DNA from 4 places in the Streptosporangium amethystogenes subsp. fukuiense genome. Region 3 is predicted to be linked to each of the others. Evidence: riboswitches for the same ligand, from Rfam matches in the RefSeq annotation. Region 3 holds a riboswitch; each other region holds the start of a gene.

Region 1 (3,184 bases), 7.9 Mb from region 3:
GGACGAGCTGGTTGCTCTTGTCGAAGTAGGCGATGTTGCCGTTCTTCGGCGCCTCCTGCGACAGGATCACGTTGTAGAGCGTGTTCGGGCCGTCGAGGAACTTGGGGTCGCTCTTGCCGGGGTTGGCGGCCTTGAACTTCTCGCCGATCGCCTTGAAGGCGTTCCAGTCCGGCCAGAGCTTGCCGACCTCGTCGCGCTCGGTGGGCAGGCCCGCCTTCTCGAACAGGTCCTTGCGGTAGCACATGGTCATGCCGCCGATGTCGGTGCCGAGAGCGAAGAGCTTGTTGTCGGCGTTGATGCCGTTGTCCCACTTGGCCGCGGGGAAGTCGGCCTTGCGGCTCTCCAGCCCGTACTCGGCCAGGTCGGTGAAGAACTGCGGGCGGGCCTTCATGAGGCCCATCGCGCCCTCGTCCAGGGCGATGATGTCGGCCGCGCCGCTGCCGGCCTGCAGGCGCTGGAGCAGTTGCGGGAGGTAGACGTCCTCGAACCGGTCGGTCAGGTTCTGGTACTTGACCTGGATGTTCGGGTGTGCCGCGTTCCAGGTCTCCACGGCCTTGTCGTAGCCGAAGTTCTCGCCGCCGCCGAAGGTGTGCACGGTGATGGTCACCGGCTCGGCCGCGGCGGAGGCACCGCCGTCGCCCGCGGCGGGCTTGGCGGGCTCGCTGGAACTGCACGAGGTGATGGCCAGGGCGGTGGCCGCCATGACCGCTACGGCGGCGAGCTTGCCGTGCCGCTTGTCGTTCAACATTTCCGGACCCCTCTCAGGTGGTCGCCCGAATCATTGGGAGGTGACACCGGGGGCCGGTCCCCGACAAACACGGCCTCGCGGTGCGGTAGTTCCTCAATGTGCTTTGGGAGCGCTCCCACGAAGAGTGGACGATGGGCAACCGGGACGTCAATATGCCGAAACTCAACCGTTACATCTGACTGGTTTGCGGGGGACTAAGAGCTTGAAAAGGTGATATACCTCGCATGAGGGCATTTGGGAGCGCTCCCATCCCACGGACATACAGTCGGGGCATTAGTGCCCGGGTCAGGCGGCAGGGCGCCGGGGGCGGAACGCCGTCAGGGGCGCCGCTCGGTCGAGCGGCGCCCCTGACGGCGTTCGAGCCGTCCGGTGGTCGCCGGACGGCGCGCACCGCCTGGATCGGGCGGGTCCAGGCGGTGCGGAGTGGCCGCGTCACCGGGGGACGGCGCGGGCGAGGGGTGGATCAGTCGGCGTAGACCGGGTAGCCGTAACCCACGACCTGCGAGGTGGGCCGGACGCGCTGCTCGACGTTGCCGTTGCCGGTGTTACCCTCGATCGTGGTGATCGTGCCGTCTCCGTTGTCCTTCTTCACGAAGCCGACGTGGTCGATGCCGTCGAGGTCCTTGCCACCGGCCCAGTCGAAGTAGACGACGGCGCCGGGGGTGGGGGTGGTGCCCCAGTGCTGGTTGTTCTTGAACCACTTGGCGTGGGTGACGGTGTAGGCGTCCCAGCCCATCGTGGGCCGGATGCCGGCCATCTCGCCGACCCAGGAGACGAACATCGCGCACCAGGGGGCGTTGGCGTAGCCCTGGATGCTGCCGCCGTCACGGGCGACGGTCTCCTTGGCGCGCGGGGAGGACATGTACCACGAGTGGAACTTGGTCCCGCCGCCCTGGGAGTTCTCGCGGACGCCGATCTGCTTGGCGGCGAGGTCCAGGACCTGTGCGGCGGAGACCTTGGGCAGCCTCTCGGCCGCGATCTCGAGCGGGGTGCTCGCGGGCCTGTTCTGCGAGACCTCGGAGACCTTCGCGTCGGCGGGCGGCGTGTTCAGGGCGGGACGGCTGTCGGCCAGGGCGGCGGAGCCCACGGAGCCGGTCGCCAGGACGACGCAGGCGCCCAGGAGGGCGCTCGCCACGCGGGGGGCGCTGAGGGTGGGGGTGAGGCGGTGCTTGGTCATACCGGGGTCGACTCCTTGCTTCGCTTCCATACCGCCTACCGGGTTAGCTGACGGGTTCGGGCTGGGAAGTGCCCTACGGCGCGAGAACGCGCTGATTCACCCCAGGAACGTGGTTCCCCGGTTCCGCAGACTTCGCGGATTCGGCGGCCGTGCTCACCGCGGGCGGAGGGGCTCCGCCCAGGTGGAACACGGTCGGGCAATGTGACGGCAATGCTTAGACCTATACAGACCCAGACATTTGCCACGAACAGGACGAACGTACGTCACTCGGACAGACGATTACAAGTAGGACACATTGCCCTGACTTGGTAGTACGTCCAGATCGAGGGGGTAGGACGGGGGGTCGCTTGGCCCGGGGAGGGGGTGGGGTGCGCCCGTCCTCCGGCCGGCCGCCGCGGCCGGGGTCGCGATCTCGCCGCGGGCGGAATCCCCTGTTCCCTCGGCGATCCGGGCGAGTGGTACCCGCTGATGGATCGCCTGACCTGGGATGATATGTCGTGATCCGAGAGGCTCGCCGGCGAGAGCGTTCGACTCCAATTACTTAGAACAAACATTCGATGGTAAAAAGTATGGAGCGAGTGCGTCCCTCTACCCCAAAAGCCCGAACGAGGCTCGGCGACCGCCGGTGGGAGGGCGAGCCCTCGGCTCCCAGCCGGATCGGGAGCCGGCCGTGTCCTCGACGGGCTTCCGATGACGAACTCCCGATCCGGTGATACGCCGGCGCCTTGATGTCCTGAGGTTCGGAAAGGCCGCGCGAGCACGCGTGGGCGGCTGTTCACCCGTGGTTCCCCGGCGCTTAAGGCCACCGGGTTAGCTTGGGTCAGTCGTGAACGGGTCATCACCCGGCGTGGAGGACGGTCGAGACCACGCGCGGGATCAGGGTTCGGCCATCGCCTGGGTGGAATCCCCGCTGCAGATGCTCTGCGCCGTGGAGGCCCACCACGCGGGGCTGCTCGGTGCCCGCAGCCACCTCGTGCCCAGGGCGAGCCTCCGCCCGCTGGCCGCCACCGGGCGCGAGCTCGGGCGTCTCACCCTGCCGCCGGGCCTGGAGCTCACCGCCGCGCGGCCGGACATGCCCAGGCCGCGCCGGGGCGTGACCTGGGTGGTGGGCGACGCATTCTCCGGCAAGGTCCAGTTCCGCTGGCTCACCGGGCGTCCCGGTCGCATCGTGATCGTCGACGACGGGCTGGCCACCATCAGGCTTCTGGAACTGCTCGTCGGCCACGTGGGTACGCCCCTGCTGAGGGCCCGGGGGAAAG
Region 2 (3,184 bases), 490 kb from region 3:
GTGGGAGGCTTCCGCCAGTTCTGGGCCAGTTGTTCGCTGACGGGGCCGACGGGAGCAGCGGGGGAGAGGGCCGGAGGCTCTCGGTGGACCTGCCACCGGGTGACGTGGTGTGGCCCGACCCCGGTTACGCTCAGCTCTCCTTTCGTCGCCGTCCGGCGTTCTGGCTCAGTGAGGTGGCGGTCTCCGGCGAGTACTGGGCACGGCTGCGGGCGCAGCACGAGCACTCCGGCCTGTGGCCGGTGCTGCTGGAGGACTCGGTGCAGCCCTGGTCGGCCGGTCAGATCGCCCCGGACACCGCCGTCGAGATCGACAACTACCACGCGGCCGCCTTCATGGCCGAGGTCTGGTCCGACTGGATCGCCAAGGCGCACGTCGACCAGCTCGAAATCCTCGACCCCTTCGGAGTCGAATGTCCTGGTCCGGCCCCGGCGGGAAGGCTCGCCGCCGATCCCGGCGTGGTCGCCGACTGGTACGCCGGCCTGGTGGCCGAGCGCCGGACCCCGCTCGGGCTCGTCGCGGTCGAGCGCGGGGCCGACGCCCTCGCCGTGATGGGCTGGCAGGGCGCCCTGAACCACAACGAGTGGATGGTCCCGCTCGCGGCGGTGGTGCGGAGCTGGGAGGACAGGTTCGGGGTGCGGCTGGTCGGGATGGGGTTCAACACCCTCGACCTCAGCGTCGCCGCGCCCCCGACGACCTCGGAGCACGCCCTGCACGTCGCCGCGGAGCACTGGACGTTCTGCCCGGACAGCATCATCCAGGGCGCGGGGACCCTCGTCGACTACGCCGAGCAGATCAAGGGCAGGAACGCCTGGTCGTTCTGGTGGGACTGAGCTCGCCCCCGGAGGCGCGGCTTCCGGCGATGCGCGTCTTTGGCGGTGGTCCACTGTCTCTCCGGGCGTGAAAGGGCTTCGAGTGCGGACGACCCTCGGGCGACCGGGCTCCCCGCGGGGGCGGAAAGGTCTCGGATGCGGGGCTCCGGGGGCGAAACCCGGGATCGGCAAGACGTTCTCGCTGGTAGGGCGGCTGTTGGTGGGACGGGGTCTCCAGTGGGGCTTTCTTGAAGCTTGCAGGTAGATCTTCTGGGGTTTTCATGGCATTTGCTTTGCTTTGTCCGATTTCGGCGGGTAGTGTCCACGGATATCGGTTGGCGACCTGCCCTTCACAAGAGGGAGCGGCCGGCCGACGTCGAATCCCATCGGCCCCCAGGGGCCAGGGAACCGGGGAACCACTTTCCTGGGGTGAATCCGCTGCGAACGTGCGGCGGTAGGGCAACTCCACCGCCCGAACCCGTCAGCTAACCCGGTAGACGAGCTGGAGAGGAGATCCCCCTCATGGATCACCGCGTCACCACGTCGGTGCCCGCCCTGCCCGTGCCGACCACCTGAACCTCGTCCTTTCCTTCGCCGCGCCTGATCGCGGCGTCTGGACCGTGCTCCGCGTGACGACCCGCTGATCTCGCCACGCCACTTTTCCGAAGAGCGCGTCCCCGCCAGTGCACCTCTTGCCGTGTGTCGCAGCTGGTTGTCCCGTTCCCTCGCGAAAGAGCCCATTCTTCATGCGTCTTCCTTTCGGCCTGCCCGAGAACGGCCTGCCCAAGAGCCTCCCGTACAAGAACCGCCTCGCCACCGCCGCCCTCGTCGGTGCCGGCCTGCTCGTCTCCGGCGGCGTCGTCTCCGCGCTGCCCGCCTCCCCCGCGGCCGCCGCCCCCGCCTCCGTCGCCTCCCCCGGAGCGGACACCGAGCCGGTCGCCAACGGGGTCGTGCTCCTCCAGGGCTCGACCAGGGCCTCCTACTTCTGGGACGACTCCTCGGGCAGGGCCGGCGACACCGGTCTGCCGGCCAGTGGCAAGCCGATGCAGAAGGGCATGATCGCCAGCCCGAGCTGGCCCCTGTTCACCGAGGGCTACGTCGTCTACAAGGGCAAGAAGGCCAAGTTCTTCGTCGGTGACCGCGGTCCCGGCGTGCCCTCCAATTCGGGCGTCATGATCGACCTCGACGCCAAGACCTTCGCCGACCTGACCGGCGGCCGGTTCAACCCCGCCACGCTCGGCGTGGACGGCAACGGCGGCATGGGCCACATCGACGTCAAGTACGTGGTCACCAAGTGGGGGGACGGCGTGGGCAAGAAGAACCACCCCGTGGCGTTCTCCACCGGTGCCTGGCGTTACCGGGACGCGAACCCGGCGAAGCCCCCGCAGACGGCCCTGGTCAAGGCCGAGCGGTCCAAGAAGTCCGTGAAGACCCAGCAGGCGATCCAGACGTTCGCCAAGCCCAAGATCATGTCCGAGCCCCTCACCGCGCCCGAGGCGATCATCGCCGCCAAGCCGCTCGCCCTGTCCGGCGCCGCCGGGGCCGCCGAGCAGGAGGTCCGGGACCTGGGCGCCACCGCCCCGGTGGCGGCCGAGACCTCGACCGGTCCCTCCACGGCCGCCTCCCTGGCCCTGGCGGGAGTGCTCGCCGCGGGCGGCGGCACCTACCTGGTCGCCGGCCGTCTCCGCCGCAGGGCGGTCGCTGAGGAGAGTTGAGGTCCGGCGCGATCTCCGGCCCACCCCGCACCGACGCGATCGATGAGCTCACCGTCCCGGTGACGTCCGGGCGGTGAGCTCCTGTCGAGGCCCGTGCCCTTCCGCAAGGGCACGGGCCTCGGCAGGATCAGATCTCGAGTTTCTCCTCGATGCCGCGCAGGATGTGCCGCGCGAGCGCGAGGTTGGCCCGGTTCCGGTCGAGGGCCATGTAGATGAACAGGCCTTTGCCGCTCCGGCCGGAGAGCGGGCGGATCACGTGGTACTGCGTGCCGAGCGTGATGAGGATGTCCTCGATGCCGTCCTTGAGGCCGAGCGACTCCATGGTCCGCATCTTGGCCTTGACGACCTCGGTGTTGCCCGCGGCCGCCACCTGGAGGTCGAGATCCTTGGAGCCGCCGAGCGCGCCCAGCGCCATCCCGCTGTTGTAGTCGACGATGACCGCGCCGATGGCACCGTCGATCGCCATCATCTCCTTGAGAGAGATGTCCATGTTGCCCATTTCTGTCTCCGATCACTGGGTTATCGAGATACGCGAGGTGATGGCGGCCAACCTGGCCGCCGTCTTGCGGCCCTCCAGCCGGAGCAGCCCGAGATTGGTCCCCGGGCGTGCCAGGACTGTGAGGACGATCTTGGGTCCGGCGGCGTAGCAGGCCGTGTAGC
Region 3 (3,184 bases):
GACCCCGAGCGCCGGCTGCGTGGCGATCATGAAGGGGCGCAGGTAGAGGCTGTGTCCGGGCGTGGTCGGCACCCACTCGCGGTCGGTCTGGACGAGCAGTTCCAGCGACTCGACGAACGTCTCCTCGGGCAGCTCGGGCATGGCCATCCGCAGTGCGGAGGTGTTGAAGCGGGCGGCGTTGGCCTCGGGGCGGAACGTCACGATCGCACCGTTCTGCTGGCGGTACGCCTTCATGCCCTCGAAGAGCTCCTGCGCGTAGTGGAAGACCGCGGTCGCGGGATCGAGGCTGAGCGGGCCGTACGGCATGAGCCGGGCGTCGTGCCAGCCCTCGCCCTCGGTGTAGTCGATCGAGATCATGTGGTCGGTGAAGACCTGGCCGAACCCCGGAGCCGCCATTACCTGCTCGCGCTCGGCCGCGGTGCGCGCGTGGTCGGAGAGCTGCACGTCGAAGCTGAGCTTCTGAGCGGTGGTCATGACGCGGATCCTTACCTTGGTGTCTGGCTTACCCTTGGGTCCATTGTGCGTTGGACCGGGTAACGGGAAACTACTGCATCCATGCCGAAAACCGGCAGTGCGTGGGAAACAAAAACGCGCCCGGCGGCTCGGAGGAGCCGCCAGGCGCGTCGGGGTCGAGGGGGCGGCTTCCTCAGCCGGCTACTCGCGCGGTGATGTCGTCACCGATCTCCTGGGTGGTCCGGCCAGCCCAGCCGGCCAGCCGCTCGAGCAGGTCGTCGGCGACGGCCTGCTCGACCCGGGCCGCCTCGTCGGCCAGGCCCAGGTGGTCCAGGAGCATGGCGACCGACAGGATCGTGGCGGTCGGGTCGGCCTTGCCCTGGCCCGCGATGTCCGGGGCGCTGCCGTGCACCGGTTCGAACATGCTCGGCGCGGTGCGGTCGGGGTTGACGTTGCCGCTGGCCGCCAGGCCGATGCCGCCGGCGATCGCCGCGCCGATGTCGGTGAGGATGTCACCGAAGAGGTTGTCGGTGACGATCACGTCGAAGCGCTCCGGCTGGCTGACGAAGAACATCGAGGCCGCGTCGACGTGGCAGTAGTCGGTCTGGACCTCGGGGTACTCCACGCTGATCCGGTCGAACGTGCGGGCCCAGAGGTCACCGGCGTAGGTGAGCACGTTGGTCTTGTGGACCAGCGTCAGCTTCTTGCGGGGGCGGGCCACCGCCTTCTCGAAGGCGTAGCGCACCACGCGCTCGACACCGTAGGCGGTGTTCAGCGACTCCTGGGTGGCGATCTCGTGCGGCGTGCCGCGGCGCATGACCCCTCCGGCACCGGCGTATGGGCCCTCGGTGCCCTCCCGGACGACGATCATGTCGATGTCCTCGGGGCGGGCCTTGCCCAGCGGCGTCTCGACGCCGGGGAAGAGCTTGACCGGGCGGAGGTTCACATAGTGGTCGAGCTGGAAGCGGAGCTTGAGCAGCAGGTCGCGCTCCAGGATGCCCGGGGGCACGCTGGGGTCGCCGACCGCGCCGAGCAGGATCGCGTCGTATCCGCGTAGCTCGTCGAGCAGCGGGTCGGGCAGGGTCTCACCGGTCTCGTGGTAGCGCTTGGCCCCGAGGTCGTACGTGGTGGTCTCCACCTTGGTGCCGACCGCTTCGAGGACCTTCAGGCCCTCGGTGACGACCTCGACTCCGATCCCGTCCCCGGGGATGACCGCCAGGCGAATGTTACGCGAATCCATGCAGGCACCTTACCTGTCCGTCTCGGTGATCGAACACCGATCTCACCCTTCGGACGTGTCCGCACGTCCGCCCGTGTGATCACTTTGTCCTTTTTTGCTCCCTATTGACCGTTTCGTGAGGTTTCGTTATCGTCCTCCCCATTCACATTGATGCCTAATCCGTACGGACCATCCCCCTACCGGCCCGTACGGAGCCGGGGAACCACTTTTTTCGGGATCCACCGGGCCCCCGGGAACCTCGCTCCGCCCCGGAGCGCGTTCCCGGCTGCCATCACGGGATTCCTTGGGGCGAATCGGTGCGCTTTCGCGCCGTAGGGCGGCCTCCACGCCCGAGCCCGACAGCTCACCCGGCCGGCCTTATGGAAGGAATCATCCTGTCCGGCAAGATGTACTCTCGCGTCCTGTCCCTCCTCGTCTCAGGCGCCGCGGTGTTCGCGGCCTCGGCCATGGCGCCGACGGCGGCACTGGCCGCCTCCCCTCTCCCCTCCCCCGAGGCTCCCACGCTCGGCACCGTCAGGTTGAAGGCGGCACTGAAGAGCGCGGCCCCCAAGCCCGCCTGGCAGACGGCCGTCAAGTGGGCCATGTCCAAGCGCGGCACGCCCTACGTCTGGGGTGGCACCGGCAACGGCGGCTTCGACTGCTCGGGCCTGATGCTCCGCGCCTACGGCGCCGCCGGGATCAAGCTGCCCCGTGTCACCAACGACCAGTACGCCGCCTTCTCCAAGAAGATCGCCTGGAAGGACCTCAAGGCCGGTGACCTGGCCTTCTTCAGCGGTCTCGGCCATGTCGGCATGATCACCAGGCCCGGCTACATGGTCCACGCCCCGCGGAGCGGCGACGTGGTCAAGGAGGAGAAGCTCAGCGCCTGGCGCCGGTCCTCCTTCGTCGGCGCGGTGCGCCCCGATCCGCAGGGGGTCAGGTTGACCGAGCAGATCAAACTAGCGACCGACGGATGAGACACGCCGGCTGATCGGCCGAGGGAACCCCGTCGGCGCCGGGAACCGGTTCAGCGGATGGGAGAACCACCGTTGTCCCGGCGGTCCAGGGCGGTCTGGAGCGCCTCGGCGGCCTCGTCCTTGACCTCTTCGGCGTGGTTCCAGGGATACATGTCGTACATGGCGAATCTCGTCTCGGTCGGATGCGAGCAGGGCGATGGTCGAGACTCCGATCAGGGCTCCGACCAGGCCTGATGTCACGGGTCCGGATCACGGACCGGTGATCTGGGCGTGGCACCGGAGAGTCGCCGGCCCACCCCTGTCAGACCCCGTCGCGGCAGGTTGGGACCTGGCGCATTTCATCTCAGGCTACCTGGCGGCCGGAACGCCGTCTCGCCCGGCGTACACACTTCTCACATATCGAGACGAAAGGTGGCCGTCGCCCCGCGGTGCGGGGCGACGGCCACCTCGGTGAATCCTTTGCCTGCCGCTAGTCGGCCAGGTCGACCGAGCGGCCGCTGTCGGCGCCGATCTCCGCGCCGATCTGGTCGATCAC
Region 4 (3,184 bases), 1.6 Mb from region 3:
GCTGCTGCCCGTACCCCTGCTGCTGCCCATAACCCTGCTGCTGGCCATAGCCCTGCTGGCCATAACCGGGCTGGGCCACCCCCGGGCCGGTGTTCGGCTGCGACCCCTCCGACCGATATCCCATGATCGTCACGTCGGGGTCGAGTTCGCCAGGGGCTCGACCCGGGTTGTGCTGTCCGTAATCCGGCTGTCCCGAAGGTGTGCGACTGCGCTCGGGATCATCCTGCGGATACGGCGGCTGTCCGGTGCTCACCGCGTCACCTCACTTAGACTGCGCATGTGGCAAATGTCAGACGCACATGCTTGCTGCTGCACAAGGTATCGACATAGGAATCAACAGTCACCTTTCCAGTCAGTCATCTCTAAAGTCATCAGAGTCGGGCTCGCGTGTCAGGTGCAGCAGCATCCGAGTGTTTCCCAAGGTATTGGGCTTGACGTGCTCCAGATCGAGGAACTCCGCGACGCCCTCGTCGTAGGAGGCGAGGAGTTCGGCGTAAACCTCCGGGGCGACGGGCGTGCCCTGGATCTCCTGAAATCCGTGCCGGGCGAAGAAGTCGACCTCGAAGGTCAGGCAGAAGACCCTGCGCAGCCCCAGCTCGGCGGCCGTGCGGATGAGCGCCGAGACGATCCGATGGCCGATTCCCATCCCCCGGCGGGTCGGATCGACGGCAACGGTCCGTATTTCGGCAAGATCCTCCCAGAGGACATGGAGCGCCCCGCAACCGAGGATCATCCCCTCCGCGTCGGTCGCGACCCAGAACTCCTGGATGTCCTCGTACAGGGTGACAGTGGCCTTCTCCAGCAGGCGCGGGCCGGCTCCACCGTAGGTGTCGACGAGCCGCCTGATGGCGCGGACGTCCGGGGTGCGGGCGCGGCGGACCGTGACCGCCGGGGTGACGCCGGGAGCGGGTGACTCCCGCTCCTCTCCCTCGGATCCGGTTCGCCGCTCCCCTTCTTTCCCGGGGTTCGCGAACGGCACGGGAGAATGCTCCGCAAGCTGCTCCATGACCGATCAGCGTACGTCCTCTCCGGCCTTCAATTACGGCTCATCCTTAACTCCGGCCCCGAAGGCATCACATGACCCTTGGTAGTTGGTTTACCACGCTGGGCGCACGACGCCTCCGATGTGTCGCAGCTCATCTTTGGCACGGTCCCGGACCAGGGAAGACCCGCGCCGGGCCCGCCGCGAGGAAGGCAAAGGCAGCGTAATGGCCATGTTGATCATATTGCCATGTGATCTTTCCGTGACATTTCAGTTGCGAAACCTCTACTGAGTTCGCAGTTCTGGTTGAGCAGGAACCACGAGTGCACTAATCTCCGTGCTCGATGTCAGAGACGTAAAAAGCCTGACCCGCCGAATCTCCCGACCAGGGGAACCGGGGACCCACCACGTCCTTCGGGGTGAATCCGAGTGCCACCGGCGCACCCGGTAGGGCTGCCTCCGGCCCGAACCCGTCAGCTAACCCGGTAGGCGGCCGAGGAGAGGAGCCCGTTGGTGAAGCGCATGCGCGACCGCGCAGGAGAGCATGCGGGCGGCGACGCCCGCTGTCGAGAACGCGCGCCGCGGAGGCGGAGTCGCCGCATGGCGGTCATCGGCCTGGCGTTCGCCATCATGACCCTCGGCACCCCCCTGGTCTCGGCCACGGCGGATCCCGAGCCCAGCCTCCAGCAACTGGCCAAGCAGGCCGAGAAGCTGCACGAGGAGATCGGCACGCTCGCCGAGCAGTACAACGGCGAACGGGTCAGGCTCAAGCAGGCCCAGCGAGCCGCGGAAAGTGCCAAGAAGACCCTCGCGACGAGCGAGTCGGAGCTCGCGACCCGGCGCACCAAGGCCACCCTCCTCGCACAGAGCAACTACATGTCCGGCGGCCTGAACTCCGGACTCGCCTTCACCCAGGCGACCGATCCCGACACCTTCCTCGACCAGGCCACCACCAACTACGCCCTCCAGCAGCAGCAGAGCGAGGAGGTCGCCCAGGTCGGCCGGGCGATCGAGGCCGCCGAGCGGGCACAGGCCAGCGCCAAGGCGAGGACCTCGGAGGTCAAGGCGCTCCTGGAGGAGATCGAGGGCAAGCGCAGCAAGATCGAGCGACTGGTCGCGCGGGTCGAGAGTGACCTGTTCAGCGAGGTGCGCACCAGGGCCGTCAGCAACAGGGGTGCCCGGGTGAAGGTCGACGTGCCCATCGTGGGCAGCGGCAAGGCGGCGGAGGCGGCCCGCTGGGCGCTCACCCAGCAACTCAAGCCGTACGTCTGGGGCGCCGAGGGCCCCAACTCCTTCGACTGCTCCGGGCTGGTCATGTGGGCCTACCAGAAGGTCGGCATCAGCCTGCCGCACTACACCGGCAACCAGTGGACCGCGGGCACCCACATCTCCAGAAACGATCTGCGCCCAGGCGACCTGGTCTTCTTCTACAGCGACCTGCACCACGTCGGGATCTACATCGGCGCGGGCCTGATGGTCCACGCGCCCCGGACGGGTGACGTCATCCACATCGCCACGATCGACAACCGGCCCTTCGCCGGCGGGGTGCGGATCGCCGACTGAGCGGCCGAGCCGACCGGCCCTCGGCAGGAGCGCGCCCGCTCCTGCCCGGCGAACCCTGCCCTGCCGAGGGCCGGTCGGACGGCGCTCCCCGGAGTCGCGCCCCCAGGACTCGTGCCCCGCGGGTGCGGCGGCCGACGACAACGCGGCGAGGCGTCACCCGACCGCAGTGGGCGAAAGCCCCAGGGGAAGGGCCTAGATCAGGCGGCGGCGGGCCGCCCAGGCCACGGCTTCGATCGCCGTGGCGACACCGATGCGGTCGCAGATGCCTCTGAGCCTGCGCCTGACGGTCCGGCCGCTGATATCGAGGCGGCGGCCCACCCTGTCGACGGTGACACCCTTGGCGAGTTCAGCCAGCAGCACGAGGTCGTTGTCACTGAGACCGATATCACTCATGCCCAGGGGGCTGTCGCCATGGCGAGAATCCACTTCTGGATATGCCATCAAGAGTCACTCCCCCCACTCTGGAAACCGGGCGTGAGACGCCGGAAATGAATACCGTCCGCCAGGAACGGTAAACGCCTTGTTCAAAGGTCGTCAAGTTCTACTCTTCATAGCGCGCGCCCACTATTGACATACTAGGTGCTACGTGAAGTACTCATGATATGTCAGCGCCTTTGGGGTTAAGTCACGACTGTGCCC

The links. Region 3 has a riboswitch for cyclic di-AMP ahead of ACFQVD_RS40300 (C40 family peptidase). Riboswitches for the same ligand answer to the same signal wherever they lie in the genome.
Region 1: linked by a shared signal. The riboswitch ahead of ACFQVD_RS05210 (CHAP domain-containing protein) and the one ahead of ACFQVD_RS40300 (C40 family peptidase) in region 3 are both predicted to bind cyclic di-AMP.
Region 2: linked by a shared signal. The riboswitch ahead of ACFQVD_RS42435 (hypothetical protein) and the one ahead of ACFQVD_RS40300 (C40 family peptidase) in region 3 are both predicted to bind cyclic di-AMP.
Region 4: linked by a shared signal. The riboswitch ahead of ACFQVD_RS33160 (NlpC/P60 family protein) and the one ahead of ACFQVD_RS40300 (C40 family peptidase) in region 3 are both predicted to bind cyclic di-AMP.

Annotation. Positions count from the first base shown of each region.
Region 1 covers NZ_JBHTEE010000001.1:1,199,982-1,203,165, forward strand. The annotation lists gene ACFQVD_RS05205 (ABC transporter substrate-binding protein) at 1-748, opposite strand, end outside; gene ACFQVD_RS05210 (CHAP domain-containing protein) at 1,212-1,925, opposite strand; cyclic di-AMP (ydaO/yuaA leader) riboswitch at 1,943-2,081, opposite strand; gene ACFQVD_RS05215 (hypothetical protein) at 2,752-3,184, shown strand, end outside.
Region 2 covers NZ_JBHTEE010000001.1:9,573,346-9,576,529, forward strand. The annotation lists gene ACFQVD_RS42430 (DUF4253 domain-containing protein) at 84-830, shown strand; cyclic di-AMP (ydaO/yuaA leader) riboswitch at 1,174-1,324, shown strand; gene ACFQVD_RS42435 (hypothetical protein) at 1,556-2,524, shown strand; gene ACFQVD_RS42440 (hypothetical protein) at 2,652-3,023, opposite strand; gene ACFQVD_RS42445 (roadblock/LC7 domain-containing protein) at 3,036-3,184, opposite strand, start outside.
Region 3 covers NZ_JBHTEE010000001.1:9,087,012-9,090,195, reverse strand. The annotation lists gene ACFQVD_RS40310 (branched-chain amino acid aminotransferase) at 1-474, opposite strand, end outside; gene ACFQVD_RS40305 (3-isopropylmalate dehydrogenase) at 647-1,693, opposite strand; cyclic di-AMP (ydaO/yuaA leader) riboswitch at 1,835-2,065, shown strand; gene ACFQVD_RS40300 (C40 family peptidase) at 2,080-2,649, shown strand; gene serA (phosphoglycerate dehydrogenase) at 3,119-3,184, opposite strand, start outside.
Region 4 covers NZ_JBHTEE010000001.1:7,469,274-7,472,457, reverse strand. The annotation lists gene ACFQVD_RS33170 (RDD family protein) at 1-124, opposite strand, end outside; gene ACFQVD_RS33165 (amino-acid N-acetyltransferase) at 353-1,006, opposite strand; cyclic di-AMP (ydaO/yuaA leader) riboswitch at 1,343-1,490, shown strand; gene ACFQVD_RS33160 (NlpC/P60 family protein) at 1,583-2,545, shown strand; gene ACFQVD_RS33155 (LuxR C-terminal-related transcriptional regulator) at 2,738-2,938, opposite strand.